DNA from 3 places in the Ectobacillus sp. JY-23 genome. Region 2 is predicted to be linked to each of the others. Evidence: riboswitches for the same ligand, from Rfam matches in the RefSeq annotation. Region 2 holds a riboswitch; each other region holds the start of a gene.
What was found. A riboswitch is a leader RNA that binds a small molecule or an ion and turns the genes downstream of it on or off. The one in region 2 is predicted to bind S-adenosylmethionine.
Positions count from the first base shown of each region.

Region 1: linked by a shared signal. The riboswitch ahead of metE (5-methyltetrahydropteroyltriglutamate--homocysteine S-methyltransferase) and the one ahead of MUG87_RS12115 (bifunctional O-acetylhomoserine aminocarboxypropyltransferase/cysteine synthase) in region 2 are both predicted to bind S-adenosylmethionine.
Region 3: linked by a shared signal. The riboswitch ahead of MUG87_RS03480 (LLM class flavin-dependent oxidoreductase) and the one ahead of MUG87_RS12115 (bifunctional O-acetylhomoserine aminocarboxypropyltransferase/cysteine synthase) in region 2 are both predicted to bind S-adenosylmethionine.

Region 1 is NZ_CP095462.1:3,764,604-3,775,158, reverse strand. It holds gene MUG87_RS19100 (GNAT family N-acetyltransferase) at 1-267, shown strand, start outside; gene MUG87_RS19095 (small acid-soluble spore protein H) at 285-464, opposite strand; gene MUG87_RS19090 (SRPBCC family protein) at 528-980, opposite strand; gene MUG87_RS19085 (exonuclease) at 1,114-1,989, shown strand; gene MUG87_RS19080 (MBL fold metallo-hydrolase) at 1,946-2,992, opposite strand; gene MUG87_RS19075 (DUF1272 domain-containing protein) at 3,050-3,223, opposite strand; gene MUG87_RS19070 (CBO0543 family protein) at 3,368-3,883, shown strand; gene MUG87_RS19065 (CPBP family intramembrane glutamic endopeptidase) at 4,114-4,761, opposite strand; gene metE (5-methyltetrahydropteroyltriglutamate--homocysteine S-methyltransferase) at 4,701-6,941, opposite strand; cobalamin riboswitch at 7,083-7,264, opposite strand; SAM riboswitch class I at 7,309-7,411, opposite strand; gene MUG87_RS19055 (DUF4397 domain-containing protein) at 7,559-8,341, shown strand; gene MUG87_RS19050 (class F sortase) at 8,295-8,819, shown strand; gene MUG87_RS19045 (sensor histidine kinase) at 8,940-10,283, opposite strand; gene MUG87_RS19040 (response regulator transcription factor) at 10,283-10,555, opposite strand, start outside.
Region 2 is NZ_CP095462.1:2,344,815-2,355,369, reverse strand. It holds gene MUG87_RS12140 (alpha/beta fold hydrolase) at 1-682, shown strand, start outside; gene pdxK (pyridoxine/pyridoxal/pyridoxamine kinase) at 716-1,537, opposite strand; gene MUG87_RS12130 (YjcZ family sporulation protein) at 1,725-1,844, shown strand; gene MUG87_RS12125 (S8 family peptidase) at 2,162-3,397, shown strand; gene MUG87_RS12120 (DUF6944 family repetitive protein) at 3,430-4,200, opposite strand; SAM riboswitch class I at 4,438-4,540, shown strand; gene MUG87_RS12115 (bifunctional O-acetylhomoserine aminocarboxypropyltransferase/cysteine synthase) at 4,806-6,107, shown strand; gene metA (homoserine O-acetyltransferase MetA) at 6,088-6,993, shown strand; gene MUG87_RS12105 (homoserine dehydrogenase) at 7,192-8,487, shown strand; gene thrC (threonine synthase) at 8,484-9,545, shown strand; gene thrB (homoserine kinase) at 9,542-10,465, shown strand.
Region 3 is NZ_CP095462.1:667,220-677,774, forward strand. It holds gene MUG87_RS03470 (ZIP family metal transporter) at 1-138, opposite strand, end outside; gene MUG87_RS03475 (ATP-grasp domain-containing protein) at 250-1,212, opposite strand; gene MUG87_RS03480 (LLM class flavin-dependent oxidoreductase) at 1,229-2,278, opposite strand; SAM riboswitch class I at 2,351-2,453, opposite strand; gene MUG87_RS03485 (hypothetical protein) at 2,532-3,191, opposite strand; gene MUG87_RS03490 (ATP-binding protein) at 3,361-4,587, opposite strand; gene MUG87_RS03495 (hypothetical protein) at 4,743-5,075, shown strand; gene MUG87_RS03500 (class I SAM-dependent methyltransferase) at 5,133-5,840, opposite strand; gene MUG87_RS03505 (peptide ABC transporter substrate-binding protein) at 5,990-7,687, opposite strand; gene MUG87_RS03510 (branched-chain amino acid ABC transporter substrate-binding protein) at 8,506-9,711, opposite strand; gene MUG87_RS03515 (ABC-F family ATP-binding cassette domain-containing protein) at 9,905-10,555, opposite strand, start outside.

The DNA.
Region 1 (10,555 bases), 1.4 Mb from region 2:
AAAGGTATCGGGGCAGTGGCGGTTCGCTGGATGACGGATTACGTGTTCACACACTATCCGCACATCATTCGTATTGAGGGACATACGAGATATGACAATCTTGCGATGCGAAAAACATTGTTCAACAGCGGCTATGTGAAAGAAGCCTATCATCGGAAAGCATGGCCGCAAGGCGGCGCATTGTTTGATTCGATTGGGTATGCAATGATTCGTGAGGATTGGGAGACAGGGCAGCAAACAAGAATAGAGGATCCTGTCTTATATTGATAGGATCCTCTCTCGCTTCACTGCTCCGTCAAACCTTGCAGCGGCACATTCTGTTCCTGTTGCGGATTGTTAACAGGATAGATTCTCGCTGTTTCTGTTTGCTCATCCACATGTTGGATATACACCTGAGTTCCTTGATACATCACGTTCGCCATGACAGCTGAAGACGCAATTTCCTTCGCTCTTTGCTTATCCATGCCTATAACCTCCTTTTAATAGGTAACGGTTATATCGTGTGCGCAAAACAAAGTGAATATTCCCTATCGTCTTGCTTCTTCTTCCGCGACCTGCTTTACACGCTTGGCAAAGGTCGTTACCACGGCTTCGTTCGCAAAAAACAGCATGATATGGACGAACCACTTCAGCGCTTTGTTTGTCGCGGTATAGGTGAATTTTGTTGTGTCTTCATTCATTTTCTGCAGCTCATATGTTGCTGTAATTTCAAACATATTTGCAAGCGTAAAGCCGACTTTCATTTTTTTGAATTGCGGGGTATTTTCATATTCGAGGGTTTCCACGTCATATTCTTCAACTCGCTTGCCCTCTTTGTACTTTTGACGATATATGGTCCCCACGCCTTCCTCTGTGATTTTAATCGGTTTGTGCTCCACAACCTGCGGCATGATTTTATGCAGGTTTTCTTCGTTAAGCAGCCCCCAAACGACTTCAATCGGCGCTTGAATCTCAGTTTCCGTTGTCCATTGTTTCGTCATACACGACACTCCTTTTCGCGAACTTATGTTCTTTTTTTATTATACACAATAAGGTACTCTTATTGCACAAAACTTTTCGCATGTTACAATACGCACATACAAATATTATAAAAAACAGGAAGAGGTATATCACATGCACGAACCCCGCTTTTACATCGTAATGGATATTGAACGTAACTTCCGGCCCTATGAGTCGGATGCACCGTCCGATATTATTGATATCGGCGCCGTGAAGATAGAGGCCGCTTCTATGGAAGTTGTGGATACATTTTCTTCCTTCGTAAAGCCAAATGCCTCCATTTCACGGCACACCACAAAGCTGACCGGCATTACCAAGGATGACATAAAAGGTGCAGAGCGCTTTCCGCAAGTACTGGCGCGTTTTCGTAAGTTTGTTGGTGAGGATGTGATGTTCGTGACCTGGGGCAAAGAGGATTATGCCTTTATGGAGGCCGATTGTAAAAAGTACGGTGTATCGTTTGCGATGAAGCAGCGCTTTGATTTGCAACGATTCATTTTTAATGCGTATGAAGAGGAATTCCCGCAGCAGCCAAACCTAAAGCTTGCGACCGAGCAGCTCGGTCTTGTCTGGGAGGGTGAACAGCACCGCGCCCTGTCTGATGCGATGAATACAGCAAATTTACTCATGCTGGCCGCAAAGCAAAAAGACTTAAGTAAAGTGTATAAACGCACTATACCGTTCGTACTGGTAAAAGATGCAAAATTAACTGATAAAGGCCGAAAAACAGTGAAGCGCTGGGTGTTTAAAGCGATGAAGCGCAAAGAGTTCCGCAAGCTGTCTTGGTCTGATTTTCTCGCTTCGAAAACGTGGGTCCTCATTGAGGAGCAGTATGAGTTTGACGAGATAGCCATGAAACTAATTGAAGCGTATTTTCCGGTCGCTTGGAAAAAATCTAAACAACAGCTCGAAGTGCTCGCCCAACAAAAAAAAGACGCAAATGCGTCTATTTCCACCACACTTCATTCGGATACGTCTCACCAACAATAACCGTTTGTCCGATTTTTGGTGTTGTGATGCTTACGCCGTGCTGCCGTGCAGCTGCCGTGGCGCGTTCGATTGGGTCAGTCCAGCTGTGTAGCGACAGCGTAAAGCCGCCCCAGTGAATGGGCATGAGCACCTTACCGCCTACGTCCATATGCGCTTGCACCGTTTCTTCCGGCACCATATGAATACCGGCCCAGCGCGCATCATACTGTCCGCATTCCATAAGCGTTACATCAAATGGACCGTACTTGGCGCCAATTTCTTTAAAATGCGGGCCATAGCCGCTGTCACCGCTAAAGAAAATAGATGCGTCATGTCCGCGAATGACCCAAGAGCACCAAAGTGAGGCATTGCGGTCAAATAAGCTGCGGCCGGAAAAATGGCGTGCTGGTGTACAGACAAATTGAATATCAGCAACCGTCAGCTCCTCCCACCAATCATGCTCCGTAATGCGCGTCGGCTCTACACCCCACCTTATCAAATGATCACCCACACCAAGCGGGACGAGAAAGCGCTGTGTTTTGCCTTTTAACTTTTGAATTGTGCCGTAGTCTAGATGATCATAATGATCATGTGAAAGGACAATCACATCAATGTCAGGTAAATTCTCGATTTCGACCGGCAATGTGCCGTAGCGCTTGTTGCCAAACGGAAACGGCGTCGGTGCCTTACCGAACATCGGATCTAACAGGATCACTTTTCCGTCCAATTCCAGCAAAAAGGCGGAGTGACCGAACCACGTGATACGCGTTCCCGTCCCTTTTGTCCAGCGCTCTGCTTGTATGCGCGCAGGCGGACGACGCATCGGATCGCCTTTGATAAAGTCACGAAGCAAACCGAGACTTGTTTTGGTGTCCATCTGCATTGTTGTCTCTATTTGATTTTGAAACATGCCGTCCTTAAAGTTTCTAGAACGGGTATGGTCGCCGCGAGTTTTCCGTCCAAGCGGCGGGTAAAATCGTACCACAAGTATGGTAAGTACAAGTATTGCAAGCAAGAACCACATAGAATATACCTCTATACATAGATTTTACCCTAAGCTTATCTCGCATCCGTGCAGAAATCAACTGATTGGCTTGCGCGGTCTTCTCACCAGTTCGCCGCCGCAATTTGGGCAGATATGTTCCATTTTAATGGTACACGGCTGGCAAAACGTGCATTCATACACGCAAATATACGCGTCCTTGCTGATCTGCTCTTGGCATCGTTCGCAGGTTTTTCTCATCTCAAGCGCCATGTGCATTCCCCCTTTTCTCTACCCTACTCTTTTTCTCTTGCTTTCGTAAGTGGCAGCTTTCAACCTTTTGATGAGGGCAAATGTTAAAAAAATAAAAATTGCGGCAATACTGATATAATTAGAGTAGGGAAAGGAAGAATTACAATGTATTTACTGCTGGTCATTATTGTTTGGATTTTGTTTGCGCGTAAGTTTATTGATTGGTCACAGTGGCGCAAGCAGTATCCGACCGTCCTGTTTTTCGCGGTCGCTACGCTGTCGTACAATTTGCTGTACTATAACCACACTTTATGGGCATTTCGCGGTATTACAGCCGCATGGTTAAATCATACAATCATTAACTTTGCATTTACATTTTTTATCTGTCCGATGACGCTATTTATCTTTCTGCAGAAATTTCCGAAGGAGCGAAAAAGCCAATTTGTATTTTTTACTGTATGGGTGACCTTTTACAGCGCGATTCAAGCACTGTTTGCGCACAAAGGTATGTTCGTTTACGACAATGGCTGGAACAGCCTGCATAATATTTGGCTCAATATCGTCTTATTCACTTTCGTAATCATACACTATCGCAACCCAGCGATTGCCATTTTGTTAGCAATTCCAGCTGTAGCGCTGTTTCTATTCATATTTCCGGTACCGCTGGACAGCCTAAAATAGAGGGGTGATCCGATGTTGATTCAAGATATATTTTCTGTGCCCGTCTTTCTTGTATTATTGTTTGCCCTTTATATCACCTTGGCGCTGTACTTAATTCGGGTTGAAGGGCAAAATGAATCGTAGGAAAAGCCGCATTGTGCGGCTTTTTTGTGTAGTTGCCAAATCATTGTGAAAAGTCGCCAGATTTTCTTGAAAAGTTGCCAGATACTCTCATAAACCCGTCAAATTATCTAAAGCAACGGCAAGAGTACCAGTAAAAACAGGTCAAATACTAGATGTGAGAGCACCGCAGCCTGTAAGCTGCCTGTGCGGCGGTATAATTCTCCCCAAACAAAGCCCCCAATGAGCGCGGCGATGACAAGAAGTATGCTGCCGCTTGCCACATGTGCGCCCGCATAAAGCAGGATGCTCGGCACCATACCCAGCCGCGCGCCGATGAAGCCCCGCCAGAATAGTTCTTCTCCTGGGATGATAACCAAAAACAAAACGAGATAATGCCACCACGTAGCCGGTGAGACTGCCGCGTACAACTCCGTTAAGCTAGCAAGAAGCGGCAGATCTAGTATCATGATAAGCCATTTACCAAGTGCAAATACACTGTAAAGTAGCACACCTGATAAAACAGCAAGCCAAAACGTGCGCATCTTCATGCGCACGTATAGAAATCTTTGTTTGCTACAGGCCGTGATAATGAGCGTCAGCATACTGACTGTGAACACCGGCCAAAAGTACAATGTCTGGGAAAAACTAAGTAGCAAAAGCAAATAAGCGATGATTACATACAAAACAGAGACCTTCTTTCCAAAACGAGTTGCTTCTATTGTATCACCGCTTCGAGCTGTCGTCTCGCTCGCTTGGCGGCCTGTACCATGATGCACAGCCCTGCTACCGTTTCATCAATGCCTCTTGTTTTTAACCCGCAATCCGGATTAATCCAAATTTGCTTGGGATGCAATACCTGCAGCGCGCGGGCGATGTTACGTTCGATTTCAGAAAGCTTTGGTACACGCGGGCTGTGGATGTCGTATACACCCAGGCCAATTCCCTTCTCATACGTGTGTGTTTCAAATGCGCCGATGAGTTCACCGTGGCTTCTTGACGTTTCAATTGAGATCACATCGGCGTCGAGCGCAGCAATTGCTTCTATAATGTCTTCGAAATTGGAATAACACATATGTGTATGAATTTGCGTTGTGTCGCGAACAACTGTTGTTGCCAGCTTAAATGCATATACCGCATCGGCAAGATAGCTGTCCCAGTGCTTTCGTTTTAACGGTAATCCTTCTCTGAGTGCAGGCTCATCAACCTGAATCATACGGATGCCATGATCTTCGAGTGCTTCTACCTCTTCTCGCAAGGCCAAGGCAATTTGATTGGCAACATCGCGGCGCGGCATATCATCGCGGACAAACGACCAGTTTAAAATGGTAATCGGCCCTGTTAGCATACCCTTGACCGGTTTGTTAACAAGCGACTGTGCGTATAGTGTTTCCTTCACTGTCATTGGCGCTACAAAGGCCACATCGCCGTAAATGAGCGGTGGCTTTACGCAGCGCGAGCCGTACGACTGCACCCAACCGTTTTGGGTAAATTGAAAGCCGGCTAGCTTTTCACCAAAATACTCGACCATGTCCGTGCGCTCAAATTCGCCGTGCACAAGCACGTCCAGTCCTATTTCCTCTTGCATTTCGATCCATTTTTTAATTTCGGCACGAATGTACGCTTGATAGGTAGCATCCGGCAGTTCGCCCCGCCGCCATGCCCGGCGCTTTTGGCGCACCTCGGCAGTTTGTGGAAAGCTACCGATGGTCGTGGTTGGCAGAAGCGGCAATCCGAAGCGAGCTTGCTGCAGCTCGCGGCGCTCGGTGAATGGAGAATTTCGTTCCACTTCGGCAGGCAAGTTCTGCATAGCTTTACGTACCGCTTCATGATTACGTGCAGGTGAAGCAGCGAGCGCCTGAAGAGCTATACTGCTTACTTCTATTGCCGCTGAATCTGCACCTGTTGCTAACAAAACAACCTCAGCCAGCTTTTCATCGGCAAATGCCAGTGCGTTTTGTAAGGTATCCTCAAGAGATTCTTCTTTTACGGTAACTGGTACGTGCAGCAAACTAGCTGACGGCTGTACAAGCAGACGGTCGTTTGGTACAATTTTTGTCAATTGTTCAAGTACATGCTGCTTACTTTTTAGATCCGCGCGCCACACATTGCGCCCATCGATTACACCCGCCGCCAAGTATTTCTCCTGCGGAAATCCATACTGCTGTAGCGACAGCAAATTTTCACCGCGGTCATGTACAAAATCAAGACCAATAGCATCGACCGGCAGCTTTACCACCTCTTTGTAGCGTGTTATGCTGTCAAAATATGTTTGCAGAATCAAGCGGCTATTTGTTGCCTTTCGCAGTTTCGTATATGCAGCGTGCAACACCTCAAACTCTTCATCAGAAAGATCGGTTGCCAAAATCGGTTCGTCGATTTGAATCCACACCGCTTCCTGGAGCTCGGAAAGTACCTGTTCATATAGCGGAACTAGCGCTTCCACCGCGCGTTTGAAGCTTTCATACCCCTTTGATAGCTTCACTAGCGTAACTGGGCCCAGTAGCACCGGCTTGCCGTGAATGCCAATTTCTTTTGCTTCCTCATATAAACGAAGCGGCCGGTTTTCAATTAGCTTTGGTGCTACATCATCCCATTCCGGTACGATATAGTGATAGTTTGTGTTGAACCATTTCGTCATTTCCGCCGCCACCGCCGTGTCATTACCACGTGCGATATCAAAATAAGTACGTAGTGACATCTCTTGCTGCGCAAAGCGCTTCGGCACAATACCGAACATGAACGCCGCGTCCAGTACATGATCGTAGAAGCTGAAATCGCCGACCGGGATAAGGTCGATGCCAATCTCCTGTTGTTTACGTAAATGATGAAGACGCAGCTCCTTCATCTCCTGTAAAAATGCTGTTTCTTCCAGATCACCAGCCCAAAAACGTTCGAGCGCATGCTTCCACTCCCGCTTCTCTCCAATACGTGGATAACCTAAGTTTGAACTTTTCATATTTCCCCACTCCTTTTGATTGTGTTCTCAACAAAAAATCTCCCTTTTCGGCGAAAAGGGAGATTCATACGCATCACTAACTAGAGTTGAGACCTGGTTTTCCCAACACGTATGCATCACTCCTCTCTATTCATCCGTAGAGCACAAGCGCATACAACAGGCAGGTCTCCTGGCTTAGGTTCATTGCTTCTTATTCCTTCCCGTTTTTCACAGTGGTTCTAATAAGTCGCTCCCCATCACAGTGGCGGGACCGCGCCGGATTGTCACCGGTCTTCCCTTTTAAGCCGCACGATATGTGCGTCACCTGATGCATTTGATTATGAAATTAAAAAAGCCTCTCAAAGGAGAGGCGGAGTTCCGTGATCCTCTCTTATCTTTCAAAGCATGATGCTTTGCTGGATTTGGCACCTTTTCTTTTGAATGGTTGCCGGGCTTCATCGGGCCAGTCCCTCCGCCGCTCTTTATAAGAGTTTTATTATTCAGAATTTAATGATTATCTTAACAGCTCTTCTTATGCTTGTCAAACTATTTTTTTGGAACAATTTACCTGGTTTCCATATTGTGTGAATGCACACACTCATATTGTAATGCCAAACATATACATAGGAGGAATACACATGAAAAAAATATGGTCTTTACTCGTTTCTGTGATGATGCTTGCCTTGTTCACAGGTCAAGCACTCGCAGGCGGCTCTCAGGCGATGGTACGTATTGTGCACGCTTCTCCGGACGCACCAGCTGTTGATGTAGTCGTAGATGGTAAAACAGCGGTACAAGGCGCAAAATTTAAAGATGCGACAGATTATTTGAAATTGGCTCCTGGCTCACATAAAGTTGAAATTTATGCAGCAGGCACAGTGGCACAAGGAAAACCTGTTATTTCACAAAATCTATCTGTGGAAGCAGGCAAATCTTACACAGTAGCGGCGATTAACAAGGTAGCTAACCTAGAGCTTTTGGTTATCAATGACGAAACAATGACTTCACCAGGCAAAGCAAAGGTACGTGTAGGTCATCTGTCTCCTGATGCTCCGGCTGTTGATGTAGCAGTGAAAGGCGGCGCAGTCTTATTCCCGAACGCTTCTTTTAAAGCAGTAACAGATTTTAAAGAGGTAGATCCGGCAACACTTGATTTAGAAGTACGTGCAGCAGGCACAAACAATGCGGTATTAAGTTTGCCATCTACAACGCTAAAAGCAAATACATTGTACACAGTTCTTGCGGTTGGTCTATTAAACGGCACACCAGCGCTTGATGTCATCGTATTGACAAATACAGCGGCGCCAAATATGCCAAAAACAGGTCTTGGCGGTATGGAAACCATGAAAAATGTTGCTGCGATAGCGGCTGCAGGTGCGGTATTTTTCCTATTTCGCAAAACGAAAAAAACTTCTAAGTAGTCTTATCCTCTTCTTGCTGGTACCGTCGGTCGCACATGCGGCACCTACAAGAATCAGCATTCCGCGCCTTTCCCTACAGGCGCAAGTCATACCGGTGCAGCTCACAACAGACGGCGCCATGGAGGTACCAAGGGACGTGAAAAAGGTCGGATGGTACGCGCTTGGCCCCGCACCTGGCGAGCTTGGTACTGCCGTGCTGGCCGGACATGTGGATAACTACATTGGACCGGGTATTTTCTTCTACTTGAAACGGATACAGCTCGGTGATGAAATTATGGTATACGACGAAGACGGTAAAAGGCTCACGTTCATCGTCTTCCAAAAAGAGATTTACCCCTTTGATCAAGCCCCCGTCGAAGAGATTTTCGGCGCGGCGGACGGAAAGTATTTAAACATCATCACCTGCGACGGCCGATATGACCGGCGAACGGAGAATCATGAAAAACGGCTGGTCGTATATACGAAGCTAAAGGAATAACCGGTTCTCTTGGAGGACCGGTTATTTAGTATCTGGTGAATTTCACTGGTAATTTGGTTACTTTCGTAAAATATCCGGCGAGTTTGCCAGATATTCTGGTCACTTTGAAAAAGAATTTGGTCACTCCCCGCTCGGTAGCACAACATGAAACGAGCTACCGCTCCCTAGCTCACTTTCTACTTTAACATCTCCGTGATGTAATAATACGATTTTCTTCACAATGGCAAGACCTAAACCATTGCCACCAGCAGATCTTGATTTATCGACCTTATAAAAGCGTTCAAAAATATGAGTTTGTTCCTCTTTTGCAATGCCAGGTCCGTAATCTTTAATGGTGCAGATGATATTCGAATCGCACGCGACAAGCCTGATATGAATGATGCCCTGTCTCAGCGTATAGCGAATAGCGTTCGTAAGCAAATTAGTCCACACTTGTTCTAGCAAATCTTCATCGCCTGTAAGAAATGTTTTTGGCAAACCAATGTCCAGCTGCAGCTCTTTCTCCTCCCATTGCGGCGCCAAGGCGGACAATACCCGGCGAATTTGCTCATCAACGCGATAGCGCTTCGGATGAAACGGGTGCTGTTCCGCATCCAATGAAGCCAATTTCATTAAGCTTCTCCCAAGCTGTGACAGACGGGCGCTTTCTTGTTCAATAATGTTTACATATGCAAGACGCCAGGTTTCCGTCTCCTCGTTTTTCAGCGCCTTCGCAAAGCCCTGAATGGATGTAAGGGGCGATTGTATTTCGTGTGAAACAGCGGCGACAAATTCCTGCCGCATCTCTTCAATTTTATTAAGCTCATGCGTCATTTGGTTAAATTGCCGCGTTAGCGTTCCGATTTCATCGCGTGAATGGACAGGTACATTGATATCATATTTCCCTTTTCCTACCTGTTCCGTTGCTGCAATCAGCCGGCGAATCGGACGAACTAAGATATGTGAAACATACGCAAACAGCAGCGTTCCGATGACTAATATAACCGCAAGCTGAATTAGCTGAATTCGTTGCGCCTCCCTTATAGGCGGCGCAGGGCTAGCATGAACGAACAAAGCGTACGTTTCTCCGTTTTCTTGAAACGGAATACCCACTGTGAAGGATGCGGGGGGCTTCATCCTTTTGTCAAAATCTGAAGAATATACAGCGCCGCCTAGTACACGCCAGACATCTGCTTGTGCAATTGGTACGGGTGGTCCGCCTGCCGCTTGTTGCCCCATATTCCTGTCATAGACTACAAAAGTGTACCTTGCTATACCTGTGTGAGATAAAAACGAAGCGGCATCGTCTATGTTGCTTTTGCCATACAAATGTGCAAACTCTTGCGCAGCTCGCATCATGTCATTTGCAAAGCGTTCCCTAATATCCCGCTCATTGACAGCAGTGGCCAAAAGAAATGCGACAAGCATACTTAATACAATTGCAAGAAAAAAAGAACCGACAATTTTGCCGTAAATCGTGCGCACTATGTCGTAACCTCCACTTTATAGCCAAGGCCGCGAATTGTCGTAATCACAAAACCAGTATCTCTCTCAGCGCAACGCTCGCGCAGGCGCTTAATATGGACATCTACAGTCCGTTCATCCCCTTCATAATCATAGCCCCAAATGCGTTCAATCAATTGTTCGCGCGTGAAGATTTTTCCTTCTTCACTTCCCAGCACAAACAGCAACTCGAACTCCTTTAACGGCAAAGTCGTAGACTCGTTTCTGATAACCATTTCCAATCGCTTGCGATC
Region 2 (10,555 bases):
GCTACATGCGGTGATTGGTCCTTCCGCTGGAGGAATGATTGCACTTCATTGGGCGGTTAAAGAATCGAATATGGTAGAACGCTGTATTGGTGTAATAACAAATGCGCAAAGTCCAATTTTCACATCATGTAATGTGCTACAGCACGCCATTCGTGCAATACAGCTGGATTCGAATTGGAATGGTGGTCAATATTACGGAAAAGCAGAGCCTTTTGAAGGACTTCATCTAGCTGCTCAAATGATGTACACAAATGCGTTTAGTACAAAGTGGTATGAAGATATGTACAAAAGTAGTCGAGAAACGCTACAAGCCCCGCAAGATATGGAGCGAGCGGTGGCGTACGAGATAGAAATCTATGAAAAAGTAAAGGAAAACATCACCTATTGTGATGCAAACCACTGGCTTTATACATCACGTGCTACTATGCTGCAAGATATATCAGCCGGTTTTTCAAATATGCAGGAAGCGCTGGAGCGTATTCAAGCGAAGGTTTTATTAATCTCTTGCTATGAAGATACTCTGCAGCCTGCATATATGAGTGAGGAAACTGTAAAGCAGTTACAGGTGCTTGGAAAGAAAGCTAGCTTTTTTGGATTTCATAGTATATACGGACATATGGGGGGGATTTTGGATACGCATCTTTTTGCAAAGCAAGTGGAGGAATGGCTGGCAGATAGATGAGCCATAGGCAGGAATAAGCAGCCAAATGGCTGCTTACTTTTCTTTTCCGGCGCCAAACTTGCGGTATGCCCCGTGATGTGTTGGTCCAACATATTCATTTAATGTGAAAGAATGGCGGATGGCATCTGTAATAAATGCTTTTGCTGTAGAAATAGCTTCTTTTACAGGAGCACCTTTCGCAATTTCAGCGGCAATTGCTGCTGAGTATGTGCAACCAGCACCATGTGTATTTGATGTCTCTATTTTATCGGATTCTAAAAGATCGAATGTTTCTCCGTCGAATAATAAATCGATGGCCTTTTCTGTTCCTAGCTTACTGCCGCCCTTAATCAGGACATATTTTGCACCTAACGCATGAATCTTTTGCGCCGCTTCCTTCATATCATCTAAGCTATTAATTTTTACGCCGCTCAATTGATATGCTTCAAATAAATTAGGTGTAACAATTAAAGCTTTAGGAACAAGAATATCGCGCAAGGCATCGTTTGTTTCAGGATGAAGCGCCTCATCCGCACCTTTACAAACCATTACCGGGTCAACGACAACGTTGCGAAGATTGTGTTTTTCTAGCTCGTCTGCAACCATTTCAATGATTTCAACAGATCCCAGCATCCCTGTTTTTAATGCATCAACACCGACGCCCTCTATTACAGTCTCTAGTTGTGGTTTTAATGTAGAGGCTGCAATTGGAAATACATTATGTGCCCAACCTTCATGCGGATCCATTGTTACAATTGTCGTTAAAGCTGTCATTCCATATACACCAAGCTCTTGGAATGTTTTCAGATCGGCTTGAATTCCGGCACCACCGCTTGTATCGGAACCAGCAATTGTGAGTGCTTTATGTAATGTCATCTGTTTGTACCCCCATTGATGTTTTTTCTTTATTATAGTCAATGATACACATACTGTAAAACAAAGAGGAACGACATAGGACACATGCTACAACGCCCATTTTATTTCGGACGTGCGCAAAAGCATCGTATAACCATATTATATCTTTGTACACACATCTTAGTAATATATAAGGAGGCACAAAGCTATGTACGGTTACGGTGGTTATGGTGGCTGCGGCTATGGTTATGGCGGCTTTGCTTTAGTGGTTGTATTATTTATCCTTTTGATTATCATTGGTGCAAGTTTCCTTGGTTATGATGGCTAAAAACTATTAGGCCCTTGTGTATACAGGGGTCTTTCTTTATATACGGCTGTGTTAAAGTCCAATGTTGATCATTCGCACTTGTTGATTGGAGTAAAGGATGTGAGACTCCTCCGGGAAAAGCGAGTGAGACCCCGCAGGTGCATAGTGCTGAGGAGACTCCCTGACCGCCCGCGGAAAGCGAACCTACGTAACGGGAATCAACAAAGAAATTTAACAGAACCTTATGTACAAAAAAATCCTCTAGTATCCATGTCAGTTTTCTTTGTTTTACATACCTTGTACTAAAGACATGTTTGATTGAATAAGGGAGGATATTAATGAAAGAGAGCTTTGAATTTGAGGACAAGTTTGATAAGGCACTCCTAAGAGAAATAAGTGAAAATGAAAAAAAAGACGCTACATCGCCTGCAATTATTCCTGTTATTATACAGATTAGCAAGGATTCTTCTGTGAAAAAATTACAAGATTTAATTATGTTAAGGCCTGAAGAAAAAGAAGGGTTAAATATTATTAATCTGAAGTTAATGGCTGCGCAATTATCTATTAAAAGCTTAAGACAATTAGCAAGATTAAAGGATATAGAAAAAATTTACTGCGATTATAAAGTAAGTACGAATTTAAATATAGCCACAGCAGCAGTGGGGGCGAATTTTACTAGAAACACGTTTGGATTGACAGGCTTGAATGTAGGAATTGCAATTGTTGATACGGGTATTTATCCACACCCTGATTTTGTTACGCCTATCAATCGCATTGTCCACTTTAAGGATTTTATTAACGGTGCAACAGCACCATATGATGATAATGGTCATGGTACACATGTCGCGGGCTGTGCCGCTGGAAATGGGTCTATTTCGGGAGGATTATACACGGGGGTTGCTCCAGATGCTTCATTAATTGGAGTAAAGGTATTAGATAGTAGTGGAGGCGGCTCAGCTTCTACCGTTATTGCTGGAATTGATTATGTTATTCAAAATAAAGCACAATTCAATATCAAAATAATGAACCTATCGCTAGGAGGACCACCCACATTAACATACTCCGACGATCCTCTTGCGCGCGCTGCTGCATTGGCTATAGATGCAGGTATTTTTGTTGTAGCTGCTGCAGGAAACAACGGAGCAGCACTTTCAGTTGATACCCCTGGCATTCATCCAAAAGTTGTAACCGTAGGTGCTATTGATGATTTGAATACAGCTAGCATTTCTGATGATGTAAAAGCACCTTACACAAGTAAATCCCCTACAATAGATGGTTTATTAAAACCAGATTTATTTGTGCCAGGCAGTAATATTACGGCTGCTTATTCACCCAATTCTACACTTGGTTTGCAAAATCCAGGGGCTATCGTGGGTGGTACGTATATTACATTATCGGGAACATCCATGGCTACGGGAATTTGCTCTGGAATGGCGGCTTTAATTTTGCAGGCATATCCCCCGTTTTCACCGGAGAAGGTCAAGCTAACGATGCTGCAAAGCTTACAGTCTTTTACTTCTGTACGTGAAGGATATCTATTGATGCAACAAATTTTCAAACTATTGTTATCATGAAAATAGAGAGTATCTCCTATGGAGACACCCTCTTATTCTTCAGACGACTCTTCTTTATCATCTTCCTTTTGTGTATCTTTTATTTCTTTTTTATTCTTTTTATCCACGTCTGATTTCTCACTTACCTCCTGTGTTTCTTCTTGAATTTGACCAACTAGAGATAGGACAGACCCGACGGCTTGCACCCAGCTACCTACGAATATAATTGTTTCATTGCGATCCATTATAAGTAAGCCATTAGGTCCAATCTCTTTTTTTGACTCTTCTTTCGTATCCACCCTCTTCTCCTTGTCAGATGGATCTTCTTTATCAGAAGAAGTTTCTGCTTCTCCCTCTTGATTTTGCTCCTGTTGTTCTTCTCGAAGCTGCCGGATACCCCCAATTGCTTGCAGAGAATTTCCGATTGCTTGCAGTAAGTTTCCTATAATGTTAAAGTTTTGCCCTGCTGCCGTAGGGTCTTCAAATTCATCCCCAAGTGCAGTCAATCCCCCTAGAGCTTGTAGCCAATTTCCAGTTATAATTGCCCTTTGGCCAGCATCTCCGTCCCGATCTAATAGGATACCGGCAACAACAGTTGAATTTCCAGTGGCTTGTATTTCATTGCCTATCTTTTCTAAAGATATGCCATCTTGTCCGTCAGCTTCTAGTGCGTTACCTGTTGCTTGTAGAACATTGCCGTATAGGTCAAGATTACTCTTTAGACCATCGCCTAAAAAAGGAAGCGGTGTACTACCGATAGCCGCGGTGATAGTACCTATGGCAGCTATCGCGGCTCCGAATATTTCTTTAAATTGATTGCTCATAAGCCATGCGTCCATTCTGTTTGTTGTCATCGTATTATATTCAAGATAGGGAATGAGTGATTGTAAAAAATTATTATGTTAAAAAAGTGACCTTAATAAAATAACTTTATGTGATTTACAATATGTGTTTAGAACACGTTGAAAAAGTCTTTGATAATTAAGGTAAATAATTTTAAAAATCAAAAAAATAATTTGACTTTTCTGTGATTTGTATATAAAATCAAGCTAATTTCATACGTCTTATCAAGAATAGGTGGAGGGATCAGGCCCAGTGAAACCTTAGCAACAGCCGGTAACGGAATTGTGCTACATCCTGCAGAATAATGCTGAAAGATAAGAGAAGTATGGTCGAACGTGTAATAGGACTGCTTCTTTTGCCTTTGGGCGAGAGAAGCAGTTTTTTATTTATAGGCTGTGTTAAAGTCTGATGTTTCTAATTGAAACTTGTTGATGAGAGTGAAGGGGTGAGACTAAGAGAGTCAAGGGGAGACATCGCAGGCTCATAGCGCTGAGGAGACTCTTTAACTGTCCGCTGAAAGCGAACCCCTGCGGAAATCAACAACAAACTTGAACAGAGCTATTTTATATCAGAGAGGGTGTTTGAAATGGGAGAGCAATGGAAGCAAGGGACAATTTGTGTGCAGGGCGGATATACACCAAAGAATGGAGAGCCACGTGTACTGCCATTATATCAAAGTACAACTTATAAATATGATACACCAGACGACTTAGCAGCTCTGTTTAATTTACAGGCGGAAGGCTATATCTATACGCGTATTGGTAACCCAACTATCAATGCGTTTGAGCAAAAGTTAAGTCAACTGGAGGGCGGCGTCGGGGCAGTAGCTACCGCGTCCGGTCAGGCTGCCATTATGCTGGCGATTTTAAATATTTGTAACGCAGGAGATCATCTTCTTTGCTCATCCACAGTTTACGGAGGCACCTTTAATTTATTTGGCGTGAGCCTACGTAAGCTCGGCATTGAAGTTACTTTTTTTGATCCAAACCTACCTGCGGAAGAAATTGTGAAGCTAGGCAAGCAAAATACAAAGCTTGTATACGGAGAAACGCTTGGAAACCCGGCGATGAATGTACTTAACTTTGAAGAGTTTACAAAGGCAGCAAAGGAGCTTGATGTACCACTAGTGATTGATAACACACTGGCAACGCCTTACTTATGTCAACCTTTTGCCCACGGTGCTAATATTGTCGTGCATTCCACAACAAAGTACATTGACGGTCATGCCAGCTCTCTTGGAGGAATTGTGATTGATGGCGGTAATTTTAACTGGGATAACGGAAAATATCAGGAACTGGTTGAACCGGATGCCACGTATCATGGTGTACAGTACGTAAAAGACTTTGGTGCCGCAGCTTATATTGTAAAAGCGCGCGTACAACTGCTTCGCGATTACGGAAACTGTATGAGTCCGTTTAATGCATACATCAGCAACATTGGCCTCGAAACGCTCCATTTGCGTATGGACCGCCATAGTCAAAATGCGCTAGAGATTGCAAAGTGGCTTGAGAAGGATGAACGCATCAGCTGGATTCATTATCCAGGTCTCGAAAGCAGTACGCAGTATAGCTTGGCGGAAAAATATTTGAAAAAGGGCGCTAGTGGTGTACTAACATTCGGGGTAAAGGGTGGTGCAAACGCAGCGAGGGAGTTTATTGAACAAGTAAAACTAGCGGCACTTGTTACACATGTTGCAGATGCGCGTACATCGGTCATTCATCCTGCCAGCACAACGCATCGCCAGTTAACAGAGCAGCAGCAGCGCCTCGCAGGTGTGACACCGGATTTAGTCCGCTTATCTGTGGGAATTGAGGATGTGGAGGACTTGATCGCAGACCTCAATCAAGCGTTATCAGGAGGTAAGCAATATGCCCATTATCGTGGATAAGGATTTGCCAGCTCGTCAGGTTCTCGAGAGCGAAAATATTTTCGTGATGACAAAGGAGCGGGCAACGACGCAAGATATTCGGGAGTTAAAAATCGCCATTCTCAATTTAATGCCCACCAAACAAGAAACGGAGGCGCAGCTATTGCGTCTGCTTGGAAATACGCCCCTTCAGGTTGATGTACACTTGCTTCATATGGAATCTCACCATTCCAAAAATGTATCGAAGGAGCATTTAACTAGCTTTTATAAAACATTTCGCGATATCGAAAATGAACGCTTTGATGGCTTGGTCATCACTGGTGCGCCTGTCGAGACACTTCCTTTTGAGGAGGTAGATTACTGGGAAGAGTTAAAACGAATTATGGAATTTTCAGTGACAAATGTCACTTCTACGCTTCATATTTGCTGGGGGGCACAAGCAGGTCTTTATTATCACTATGGGGTGCCGAAATATGACTTACCTCAAAAAATGTTTGGTGTGTTTGAGCATGAAATAAAAGAGCGCAACCTGCCGCTGCTTAGAGGGTTTGATGAACGTTTCTTTGCCCCTCACTCTCGTCACACAGAAGTACGTGCAGTAGATATTGAGAGTGTTGCTGATCTGCATGTGTTGGCGTGTTCAGAAGAAGCTGGCGTCCATCTTGTGGCAGATAACGCCGGTAAGAATATCTTCATTTTGGGGCACAGTGAATATTCGAGAGATACGTTAAAGAAAGAATATGAGCGCGATATCGCGAAAGGTATACCTATTAACGTACCTAAAAATTATTATCCGCACAACGATCCAAATCAAGAGCCGTTTGTGGCTTGGCGGAGTCATGGAAATTTACTTTTTTCAAATTGGCTCAATTATTACGTCTATCAAACAACGCCTTATATCTTGTGATAGGTTGAATATAAGGTTGCAAAAAGGCAGCAATGACTGCCTTTTTATATATACTTTTCTTGAGATTTAAATGAAGTGTATTTGAAAACGATTACTATACGCAAAGTGATTTTTTATATTCTGAATGTTCAAAAAACATTGTTTTTAAAATATACAGCCTATATAATTGCAGATAAATAAACGAAGGGGTGGGGAAAGATGGTTGAAATTAAAGTAGGACTACTAGGTCTTGGAACTGTTGGCAGCGGGGTAGTCAAAATTATTGCATCTCATCAAGATCGCTTGGCTCATCAAATTGGCTGTCCTGTTAAAGTTGCGAAGGTGCTTGTGCAAAATCCGGAAAAAGAAAGAGATGTCGCCATCAATCCTGCCCTGTTAACAACGGATGCAGATGAGGTTATAAATAGTGAGGAAATTGATGTCATCATTGAAGTAATGGGCGGTGTAGAACAAGCAAGACAATGTATACTGCAGGCGCTGCGAAATGGGAAGCATGTTGTGACTGCAAACAAGGATTTGATGGCTCTGTATGGAACAGAGCTGCTTGCGGTTGCCAAAGAGCATAAATGCGACCTTTTTTATGAGGCGAGTGTTGCGGGAGGTATTCCGATTTTAAGAAGCATTGTGGACGGTTTTTCATCCGATCGCATCACAAAGATGATGGGGATTGTAAACGGTACAACAAACTTTATTTTAACGAAAATGTCTAACGAAGGAAAAGCATATGAAGATGTATTAAAAGAAGCGCAGGACCTCGGCTTTGCGGAGGCTGATCCAAGCTCAGATGTGGAAGGTCTAGATGCGGCACGAAAGATGACAATCTTAGCAACACTCGGGTTTTCAACAAATGTGGAGCTGGCGGATGTCAAGGTTAAGGGAATTACATCTATCACGGAAGAGGATTTGGCATATAGCCGTGATCTCGGTTATACGATGAAGCTAATCGGGCTTGCAAAGCGGGATGGCAATAAACTTGAGGTCAGTGTAGAGCCAACTTTATTGCCGAATAAGCACCCGCTTTCTTCCGTTCAAAATGAGTTTAATGCTGTATATGTATATGGAGAAGCTGTGGGGGAAACGATGTTTTATGGCCCGGGTGCGGGAAGCCTGCCAACTGCGACGGCTGTCGTATCCGATCTTGTCGCAGTTATGAAGAATATGAGATTAGGTGTAACAGGAAATAGTGCGGTGTCCCCGCAATATGAAAAAGTTTTAAAAGAAGATCGAGAGGTTCTGGCTAAGTACTTCCTTCGTTTGCATGTGAAGGATGAAGTGGGTGTGTTTGCTAAAATTACCTCTTTGTTTTCTTCCTATGATGCTAGCTTTGAGAAGATTATTCAAATGCCACTTGAAGAAAAAGGCGCGGCTGAAATTGTCATTGTAACACATCGTGCGACGCTGGAAAACTATCAAACTCTTTTACATAAGCTAGAGGAGCTAGATGCGGTAAAGTGTGTGAAGGCAAGCTATCGAATTGAAGGTGACAGCAAATGACATGGAAGGGATTATTAACGCAATATAAACAATATTTACCGATTACAGCCGAAACACCGCTTCTTACACTTCACGAAGGCAACACACCACTTATTCATCTGGAAAAGCTTTCAAAAGAATGGGATATAGAGCTATATGTCAAAGTAGAGGGGGCGAATCCAACCGGATCCTTTAAAGATCGCGGCATGGTCATGGCCGTTGCAAAGGCTAAAGAAGCAGGAAGCAAGACAGTGATTTGCGCCTCTACAGGTAATACCTCTGCTTCTGCCGCTGCTTATGCGGCACGCGCTGGTATGAAATGTATTGTTATGATTCCCAATGGAAAGATTGCGTATGGGAAGCTAGCCCAAGCTGTTATGTACGGAGCGGAAATTATCAGCATTGATGGCAACTTTGATCATGCCCTGCAGATGGTACGCAAGCTGAGTGAAGAGGCACCTGTAGCACTTGTAAACTCAGTTAACCCGTATCGTTTGGAAGGGCAGAAAACGGCTGCCTTTGAAATTTGCGATGCGTTAGGGCAGTCCCCAGATGTATTAGCAATCCCTGTGGGCAATGCCGGTAACATTAGCGCATACTGGAAGGGCTTTACGGAGTACCATGAGGAAAAAGGGACGGGGCTGCCGCAAATGCGCGGCTTTCAGGCATCCGGCGCGGCGCCAATTGTACGCGGCTATAAAATTGAAGAACCAGAAACAATTGCGACTGCCATTCGCATTGGTAACCCAGCAAGCTGGGATAAGGCTGTCAAAGCTGCCATTGATTCACAAGGTAAAATTGATGAAGTAACAGATGAGGAAATCCTTGCTGCGTATGAGTTGCTTGCGCAAGCAGAGGGCGTTTTTGCCGAGCCAGGCTCCTGTGCGTCCATCGCAGGGGTTCGCAAGCAGATTGAGCGCGGCGAAATTCCAAAGGGCTCCCGTGTCGTTGCCGTCTTGACAGGGAATGGCTTGAAGGATGCGAATACCGCAATTGATGTGAAAAACATAAAACCAATTGTACTTCCGAATGATGAAAAGGTTGTGTTTGCACATATTCAGGGGGCGGTGCTTCAATGACGCTTCCCATGTTTACGATACAAGTACCAGGCAGCACCGCTAATCTGGGGCCGGGCTTTGACTCAATCGGCCTCGCGATTAATAAATATCTACAAGTAGATGTATATTCCTCTGACTCCTGGCTTTGCGAGGCAAAGTCAGCGATGCTGGAGGGAATCCCGAAGGATGAAAGTAATTTATTGTTTCAAACGGCGCTTGCCGTCGCTGCCGAATATAGCGTAACCTTGCCATATTGTCGCTTAGAAGTGACGAGTGATATTCCGCTGACGCGCGGCCTTGGAAGCAGTGCTTCTGCTATTATTGCGGGTATTGAATTGGCAAATACACTTTGTAGACTGAATATGACCATGCAAGAAAAACTGGATATCAGTTCGATTATGGAAGGACACATGGATAACGTCGGTGCATCGCTTTACGGTGGTCTTGTTGTTGGAACATACGATGGACAAAAGGCTATGCTTGTTCATCAGCAAATTGATCAACTGGAGCTTGTCGCTATTATTCCTTCCTATGAGCTTAAAACATCAGATGCCCGCAGCGTACTTCCTGCCACGCTCTCCTATGCGGAAGCTGTCCAAGGCAGCGGCGTCAGCAACCTGTTAGTGGCTGCTCTGTTAAAAGAAGATTGGTCTCTGGCAGGAGAAGCGATGAAACGAGATTTATTTCATCAGCCGTATCGTGAGTTGTTCGTCCCGGAGCTCAGAGCACTGCGCGCCATGCCTGAGCATCCTGATATATACGGATACGCATTAAGCGGAGCTGGGCCTGCAGTTCTTTGTTATGTGAGAAAAGGAGCGGCTGCCTCCATACAAGCAGAACTCAGACCCTACTTTTCGGATTGTGTTGTAGAGGTGCTACAAATTGTGAATGAAGGTAGTAAAGTTGTTATACATTATGATGAGACAATTCAAAGCTCATAAACGCATTATTTTGTAAGGTTTATTGTTAAAAAATTCATAACTATAAAAAAGTTAGGGTTCATAAGACCCTAACTTTTTCTTTTGCGAAAG
Region 3 (10,555 bases), 1.7 Mb from region 2:
CGCTACCATAATCCCAGCTGTATATGCCAGTAATATATCACGACCTCGATGCGAAATATGCTGTAAAAACATAGCAGGAACTGCCCCCGCTATTGTACAAAGCGAAGATATAATACTGCCTGTATACATCGGATCCATATAAACCTCCTCAATCGTATCTGTTACAATATATGTACAAGCCGGGCTGACATGTCTATCAAACACAAAAAAGATCTTCATCATCTGACAAAGATCTCTTCACTATATCTATTACGAAAGAGTAGTTACACTGTTTGGATGGTACTTTTGCAGTTCACTCTGTAAAAACCTCGCAACTTCAAGCATTCCATATACACCTGCCACTGCTTCAGCATCAGAATTATAGTTTGTATTTGTATTAATGTCATACGTGTAAATAATTCCGTTTGCATCGCGTATAAACTCAATGCCGGCTACGCTGATTCCGTTAGCCGCAAGCACGTTTTCATAGCTTGCAATAACATCTTCCTGAAAATCGTTTATTATTTGAAACTTTGGCTTTGTTTCTACTTCCTCTCCTACAGGGCAGAATAAGTCTCCAATTTGACAAGCATCTGCAGGGCACAATTGGAATCCTTCTGTTGTATCGACACGCACGGCATAAACGAACTTGCCCCCTACAAATTCACAGCGTGTAATATAAGACTCAGGCGAATGGATATATTCTTGCACCAATGTGATGCCATCAACAGGTTCTTCAAACGCTTGACTTTCCACATATCTCTGCAGTGCTTCCACACTTTGAAACAACTGCACACCAAGACCTTTACCAGCGCGATTATGCTTTGTAATAAAAGGACATCCATCAAAGCGCTTTGCCGCTTCTAAAATTTGCGAACGACCTACCGCAACAGCCGTTTTTGGTGTTCGTACACCATGCTTTTCAAGCTCAAGATACTGCAGTACTTTACTAACCTCTAGAGAAAGCGCACGGCTGCCATTATATACTTTACGACCATGTGCCTCTAACCAATGCAAAACGGCTGCTGTATATTCCGGTGCATAACGATGTCCCCTTGTATGTGCAGATGCGCTCATGCGACTAAAAAAGATACCTTCAGGTGGCTCCGTTGATAAATCAATACAACCTTCATTGAGATGCCATTCTTCATAAGGTAGTTTCAACTCTTCCAATCGCTTTGTTAAATGCACTGTCCACTCACTGTTTTCGTGAATTACATAAATTTTCCCCATCATTTCCACTCTCTTTCTATGTTGTAATCTGATTTCTTTTTCGTTCAACTAACGGCATCACATGCTTAGCAAATCTCTCCATCTCTTCTAGTTGCGGTGAAAATTGTAGTAATAATAAGTCCACACCAGCTTGTTCAAAAGCTAGAATACGCTCTGCAATTTGTTCAGGTGTTCCAATTAAGTTAGGACGTAACCCACGATTAGAAACTGAGTAATCATATAGCTTTACTTGTTGTTCAAGCTGTGATTTGCTCACAAAATCGTCATATCCAGCGTATGCACTTCCAGTTTTTATATCTGTGATACGTTGTAGTTCTTCTGTTGCTTCCTCTTCTGTATCGCGGCAAATTACATATGCGGCCATACCAAAGGAATGAAATGCTTCCCTACCAATTTCTTGTCTGCGCGCCTTCATGTCAGCAATCTTTATGCTAACTTCTTCAGGTGTCCCTCCATGCATTACATACGCATCCGCAAAAGATGCAATACTTTGCTTGCCTTTTTCACTTTCCCCGCCCGCATACAAAATAGGATTCGGTCTTTGTACAGGTTTTGGAGCAAGCTTTGCATTTTCAATATGATAATATTTACCTTCATATGTAAAGGTTTCTTCTGTCCATAGCCCCTTTAATACATCTACAAATTCATTCGTACGCTCGTATCGTTCATCATGCTCTGAAAAAATACCGCCGTATTGCCTCGCTTCTTCTGCCCACCAAGCTGAAACCACATTCAGTGTAAAACGACCCTTGCTGATATGATCAATGTTGGCAGTCATTTTAGCTGCCACAGCTGGGTTATGAAACCCTGGTCGAATTGCAGTCATAATTTCAATCTTCTCTGTAACAGCTGCTAAAGCTGCAGCTGTCGTCCAAGCTTCTAATGAGTCGTGCTCTGGCCCTTTAATATCATTAAGATATAATTCAGCAATAAGAGTCGTATCATATCCCCAGCGCTCAGCTACTTGTGCTACTTCTTTTGCATACGCATAGGTTGGCGGCATATGTTCATAATCTACATTACGGAGCCACCCACCAAAAATCGGCATCCAAAATCCATATTTCATAGCAATCCTCCTTTTAGACGAAAAGCCTCTTTCTAAAGACAGAAAGAGGCTGAAATATACAAATACTTCATTCCCCTATCTTTCAAGCAGATGCTTGCTGGACTTGGCACGGTATTATAGTAAATCCGTTGCCGAGGCTTCAAAGGGCCAGTCCCTCCACCTCTCTAGATAAGAAAATAACGATATACAGTTGTATTCACAATTGTAAGGATTACTCGTATAAAAGTCAATGTAATTCCGAAAATTTATACAATTATTTCTTTTTTTGCAGACGGCGTTTTTTCCACCAAACGAACAGAATAATCAAAAATAATAGTCCTGTTCCAGCGGCTACGGCAAAGTTGCGTATACGAGGCACTTTTACTTCCATACGCAAATCGTTAACCTTACGTAAGCTCATTTTCCACTCCAGTTCTTTGCCGCCTTTAGCAATCTGCGTTGCATTAGACGATGACGCTCTAATGGGTAATATGACTCTCACATGAAGCAACAACTGTTTAGTAAGCTCATCTCCAATATAGTTCGCTGTCCAATCCGCGGCTTGGAACTTACGAGTAAACGTGTATAGAAAATCATCATACAAAGGTTGTAAATCAACCCTTGCACGTACGCGATACGTCGTAAAAAATAGAGAGTGTTTTTCTTCATACGAAACATGTAACATACGACTCTCTACACTGGCAGGAATACTTGTCGCTGCACTTCCTTGTAATTCACGCAATGAATGATAGTGACGCTTTGCTTCAAAGCCAAATTCTTTTTGACGATTAAACTCCTCTATCTGAAACCCTTGATTGCGAAGTACATCTTCCATAGACGAAAATGGATTTAAATCAGCTGTATAACGCTTTAACTCCTGTTTTAGCGCAAATTGAATTGTTGCATCAGCACTGCCATTTTTATGCACTCTCAAATTGGCTGTTCCTGTCGCACAACCTCCAAGAATGATAAAACATATCAATAAAAGTAGCCGGTATCGCATTTTAGACGCCCCTTTATCAACTTACAATACAGCTAAAAGACTGTTATTTGTATTGTTGCATTAGTATACCCGGTATTCTCTTGTTTTATGGGGGTGAAGATTATACTGTAGGTAACGTAATGGTAGCTTCTGTACCGACTCCTGGTTGGCTTTTATACATCAGTGTTCCGTTCATTGTGTTAATAATACGCAAAGAGACCAATGTCCCGAGTCCAGTTCCCTGGTCTTTCGTTGTGTAAAACAATGTTCCGATTCTTTTAAGCTGCTCGGTGGTCATCCCTTTCCCAGTGTCCACAATTCGAATTTCAACACCACTTTTTACAGCAGCAGTTGCAACAACTACACCTCCTGATGAGGTAGCTTCAATGGCATTTTTAATAATATTCAATAATGCTTGTTTCAACTGATCTGCATCGGTCTCAAGAAGTGGATTTGCCCCAATTTTAACTTGTAAAGAAATTCCTTTGTTCATAGCTAATGGTTCTAGCAATATACAAACCTCATTTAATACAATATCTAAACAAAAACGCCTTTTTTCTTGAAATTGTGGTTTGGCAAAATTAAGATAGTCGCTAATAATCTTTTCTGCTCGTTCTACTTCACTCAGCACAAGCGGCACATATTGATAATTTTCACCTTGCTTCATCATTTGTAAAAAGCCCTTCACTACAGTAAGAGGATTTCGTACTTCGTGAGCAATCGATGCCGCCAACTCTCCGAGTGTATTCATTTTTTCGACACGTTCCATCTCTTGGCGCATCACAATTCGTTCCACAATTCGTTCATGCATTAAAACAGAAGCAGTCATACCTAGCATCTGAATGAGCGCAATAGGTACTAAATCATCAGCCAGGCCACCTTTCCAGGATTTTGTGTTCCACATGTAAAACAACACGGTTAGGGTAGCAGAGAAAGCAGACCAAAAACCCATTAACACACCTATGATGATTCTGTGGTTTGATGGATGTTCATAAAATCGCTTTACGAACATAAAAGAAAACAACACAGATAACACAATAATACCTATACCATATAAAACAAGAGGACCACCGATTGCAATGCGCATACATATGACCATTAAGAAGGCGATTGTTCCTGCTTTCGGGCCTCCATACAAAAAAGCTACAATGATAGGGACATATCGTAAATCCCAATGAAACCCGTGGCTTACAAATGGAAATAACATACATAAACAGGCCGCTACTCCTTGAAGTATACCGCCGAGTATCTTTGATTTCTTCAATGAGTGGTGTTCTATAAATAACCCATAAAAAAACATCGGTGCCATAATAATTAAAATATGTAACAGTAATTTCTCAGCCAGCATCATCTATCCCCTATCTATCTATATCCCTCTAATACTATAAATTTTTACAGATAAATGCAATGCTTATACTTCTTTTTACTCATACATTCGAGATATTCACACAAGCAATGTTTGTCCTTTGTCATACTCTATCATGAGGTGAAAGGAGGTTTATAATGAACCGACAACAATGTTATCATCTATGCTGTCAATATAATGGCAGAGTTGTACGTATTCAAGACAAATCTGGTAACTATCATATCGGAAGGATTAAAAAGGTTTCCGATGATTCCGTTTGGATTGAGCCTGTTCGACAACGATATAATCGTGGCTTTGGCTATATTCCATACGATGAAGAAGTATATGGGTACAATGAAGATCGCAATCGCTATGGTTACGAGAGAAGGGATTGCCGCGGAAGATGTGACGATGACTATTATGGCGGTGCGTATGCACTTGGGTTAGGATTTATTGTGGGTATCGCTTTAGCAGCTCTATTCTTCTTTTAATGTTTGTTATTCGAACCGCATCTCATACAAAGAAGGAGCCTCATACAAGGTTCCTTCTTACTTTTGACATCGAAACACACGGTGTCCAAGTACATGGCCATACATAGCTAAAATCTTTTCATGTTGCTCCCATATTTCATAGAGAGATGGAGAAATATTTGCGGAGATATCCCATTCTGGTGTCCACTCATATTGCGCTGTTGCCACTGTGTCTCTGTGTATCACGTCCACACATTGAAAACCTTGCTTAGTAAAGTACTCATACCACTGTTGTTCTGTTAAATATTCTGCAGCACCGTATAATTGTCTAATATATGCGTATTCCTGGGCATGCAAAGGCCTTTCAACAGTCATCTCTGTACCCGCTACATAGCCTTGTTTTCGTAGCACCCGATATAGCTGTGATAATGTACGAGAGATACTAGTAAACGCTACAACAGACTCTGTAATAATAATATCAAAGCTTTCATCCGCAAACGGTAATTGTTCCGCATTGCCGTGTACCAATTCTATATTGACATTTTCTCGTAATATTCTTTGTTTGGCTTTTTCAATCATAACAGGATGATAATCCAGTGCTGTCACCTGACATCCATACTGTTTGGCAATATACACAGCTGTTTTGCCAGTGCCACAACCAAGGTCCAACACTTTTGTATTTGAGTTGAGCGGCAAAAGCTTTAATAATTGTTTTGTAAGAGCAAATCCGCCTGGATGTGCACTACCCACACCAAACAGGGCTAAAAAATCAATATAAGAATACATACATATGCTCCCCGCTATCTTTTTTGCTGTATATGTATGCGAAATACTCCTAAAAGGTGATATAACATCAATATAGAAAAAGAAACAAACTGATTTTTTAACAGAAAATTCTCTCACATAAAAAAAGAGAGCCGAGGCTCTCTTTTTTATTATTTCTTGTCTTCTTTCTCTGTTAGGTATACCCATTTGTAAGAGTAGTCTCCACCGAAGTTGTGATCTACCCAACCTTTTACGTTAGAACGCATTAGAGAAGATGTACCACGTTGGAACAATGGTGCAATTGCTGCATCTTCGAACAAGATTTTCTCAGCTTGCGCTAAAGCTTCCAGACGCTTCTTAGGATCTGTTGTTAAAGTTGTTTTTCCATCTTTAACAAGTTGATCGTATTTAGAGTTAGAGTAGTTCATTTGGTTGTGTGCACCTTTTGTAACGAACATATCAATGAACGTCATTGGATCTGGATAGTCAGGACCCCAACCAGCGTAGGACATTTCATAATCTTCTTTTGTCTCAATATCAAGCTTTTGCTTGAACGGCTGTTGCTTAATATTAACTGTTAGACCTGGAAGGTTTTTCTCCATTTGAGCTTTTAAGTACTCACCAATTTTCTTTGCAGATTCAGTGTCGTAGTTAAGCAACTCGATTGTTAGCTTGTCTTTGCCAAGCTCTTTTTTTGCTTCTTCCCAAAGTTTTTTTGCTTTATCAGCATTGAATTTGTTCATTGCGCCGTTTGTTGCACGGAAGTCTTTACCATCTGCACCTTTAACGAAATCTTGCGGTACCAGGTAGTCAGCAGGAACAGAGCCATTGTTTAGGATAACGTTTGTAATACCTGCTTTATCAAAGGACATGCTAAGTGCTTGACGCACTTTCAAGTTTGCAAGTGGAGTGTCTTGACCACCACGTTTTTGGTTGAAGCGCAAGAAGAACACAGATGCATCTTTAGAAGTTACTAGCTCTGGAGAAGATTTGTACTTGTCTACAAACTCAGCGGATAGACCAGCGCGATCTACATCGCCTGCTTCGTATAGGTTAACACCTGTACCAACGTCTTTAACGATGTTGAAGTTGATTTCCGTCAACTTAACTGTTTTGTTATCCCAGTACTTATCGTTTTTCGTTAATTTAAAGCTTTGCTCATGCTTCCACTCGCTAAGTACGAATGGTCCGTTGTATACGCCTGTATTTGCTTCTAGTGCATATTTTGCACCTTGTTCTTTAATAAATTTCTCGTTTTGCGGATAGAATGTTGCGAAAGAAGTTAACTCAACAAAGTAAGGAACCGCATTTTCTAATTGCACTTCTAATGTTTGATCGTCGATAGCCTTTACGCCCAATTGATCAACAGGAAGCTCTTTTTTGTTAATTTTTTCTGCATTTTTTACATCAAACATGATATATGCATACTCAGCTGCTGTTTCTGGATTCACCGCACGCTGCCAAGCAAATACGAAATCCTTAGCCGTTACAGGGTCACCGTTAGACCATTTTGCATCTTTGCGAAGTTTAAATGTATATGTTTTACCGTCATCGCTCTTTTTGAAAGATTCAGCTACACCTGGAGTTGGTTTTTGATCTTTATCTAAACGATATAGACCTTCCATAACGTTGTTCATAACGTTGAAAGATACCGCATCAGTTGCTTTAGCGGAGTCCATGGATGGGATTTCTTGAGACTCTAGCAAGTTTAATACTTGCTTCGCAGCAAGCTTCTCTTCACCTTTGCCCTCTTTTTTTGGCTCAGTGTTTGCTTTCTGATCGTTGCCGCCACATGCAGTTAAGGCCACACTTACCGCTAAAACCGGCGCTACTACTGCAGCTAATTTTGTTTTCTTTTTCATACTCATGTACCCTCCTCAAAAAATATATATCTTCTGACAATAGAAAATTTCTGTTAATTCTATGAATATTTCGAGATAAAATTATCAGAAAATTTCTATTAGTTTATATTCTACTAAATTTTGAAGATTTGTAAAGTACTATTCGTAAAAAATTTTAAAATTTTATTTTATTACTGTAATATTTATCACTAGATTGTAAAAACAAGGAATTTAATCAACTAAATATATCCATATTTAAACAAGAATTGCATATTCCATTAGTTCTACTGCATGAAAAATAAAGATAACTCTATTTTCTTTGTTCTGTTTATGCATGCTCATACATTACCTTTTTCTCCTTTCCCTCTTAAAAGCTTGTATTCTACGATACATCCCTATGAATATATAGCTCTTTTACTAATTTAATGACATAAAAATTATTATTTATTACGAGTGTACATATTATTTATATTAGAGCAGGTTAGATCCTACATATAGTTTCCTTACCTACAGGTTTGTTAAAATCTTCAATTGCATATCTATTTTATAAAAAGATATAGAGGTGGTGCATATACAAAATTCAAAAATAAATCCTACAGATATTCTTGTAGTATAAGAAAGGTGCTACAAGGCCTATTTACCTCTTCCTCATGTAGGTATCAAGAAGTCTCCCTTACACGAAGAAATAAGTCTTTATATTGGAAAGGCTCCCTCAAAGAGTAATTTTTTTGTAATGCTTTGTTAAAGTTCGTTGTTGATTTCCCTTACAGAGGCTCGCTTTCTACGTGCAGTCAGGAAGCCTATATCACACAAAAACAAGGCGCCCGATTGGACGCCTCTCTCTTTTACTTACTCACTTCGCCTTGCTGCTTACCAGGATACGAACCGTCTTCAAACTTATAGATGTATACCTTTGCATTTTTATTGTCCCCTTTTTCATCAAAGCTTACGTTCGTAATTACACCGTCGAAAGATGTCACACCGCGTACTGCATCACGAACCTGTTCTCTTGTCGGCATCTTTCCGCCGTTTTTCTGCAGCGCCTCTTTAATACCTTGTAAAATTACAGCCGCAGAATCATAACCATATGCAGAAAATGCTTCGATATCTTTGTTGAATTTCTTTTTATAGTCATCCACAAATGCTTTTCCTTTTTCTGTTGTGCTTGGTGATGTGGCAACTGTTGTATAATACGTGTCTTTTAAAGCATCCTTAGCGACTTCAGCCATTGTCGGGGAGTCGATACCGTCACCACCCATGATTGGCACCTTAATACCTTTTTCACGTGCCTGTTTAACTAAAATACTTCCTTCTGCGTACAAGCCGCCAAAATAAACAAGATCAGGCTTTTTCGCAACCACTTGGTTCAATACGCCATTAAAATCTTTCTCACCAATTGTAATCCCTTCATAACCAACTACTTTGGCACCTATTTTTTCAGCCTCTTTTTTAAATGCATCCGCCAAACCTTGTCCATATGCAGTTTTGTCTTGAATGATAAAGATATTAGCTGCCTTTAATGTGTCTACTGCGTATTTCGCAGCAGCTGGACCTTGAAAATCATCACGTGCTACGAGACGAGCTACTGATTTTAACCCTCGCTCTGTTAAATCTACCGCCGTGCTGGATGGAGATACCATAACTAAATTTTGCTTTTCATACGTTTCGGAAGCAGCAATAGAAACACCAGACATCAAATGCCCTACTACACCGAAAACCGCTTTATCTGCTGTAATTGTTTGGGCATTGGCAACGCCCTTTTTTGGGTCCCCTTGGTCATCATATGGTACAAATTGCAAATCAAATCCAAGCTTTTTAAATTCTTCTTTTTGCTTTTCCACAGCTAGTTGCGCACCTAGCTTCATCGATTCACCAAAAGAAGCGGAACCACCAGAAAGTGGAGACTGCGATACAATTTTAATGACCTTGCTATCATTCTTGGCACCTGTCGTCGTTGTCGAGCTTGTCTTTTCGTTGCCTCCGCATCCCGCTAGCAACCCGCTCATGAGAACACCTGCCAACATCATGGATATGCTTTTTTTTCGCTTCATACTTGTACCCCCCGAGTAATATTATTCTGAATATTTTAAATATTATATTATTAATACAAATTAGACAAGAGGTATTTGAAATGTTTCAAACAAATTTGTAGTACAATTTAAACTTTTTACTCAAATACATACCAATATAACAAAGTGCCTTTATCCAAACAAAAAAACTTGCGCGATTGCGCAAGTTTTTTATTTAAGCATACATTTCTTCCAAGCGTTTTTGTAACTCCTCATTTTCCAAATACTCATCATACGTCGTTTGCCTATCCATCACACCACTTGGCGTAATTTCAATAATGCGGTTTGCAACTGTCTCTACAAACTGATGGTCATGTGATGTAAATAAAATTGTACCCTTAAACGCCATTAAACCGTTGTTCAGAGCTGTAATAGACTCCAAATCCAAGTGGTTTGTCGGTTCATCAAACAGCAAAACATTTGCACCACTTAGCATCATTTTAGACAACATACAACGAACTTTCTCTCCTCCGGAAAGGACACTTGCTTTTTTCAATACTTCTTCACCGGAGAATAACATTCTACCAAGGAAACCACGTAAAAAGCTTTCCGACTCGTCTTGCGGCGAAAATTGACGAAGCCATTCTACAAGCGTCAAATCACTGCCTTCAAAATATTCGGAGTTATCCTTAGGGAAATATGCTTGACTCGTTGTCACACCCCATTTATACGTGCCTGCGTCAGGCTCCATTTCACCGGACAAAATTTTAAATAACGTTGTGTTTGCAGCTTCGTTGCGACCCACGAACGCAATTTTATCTCCTTTATTTACAGTGAAACTGACATTATCCAATACCTTTTCACCGTCAATTGTTTTTGTCAATCC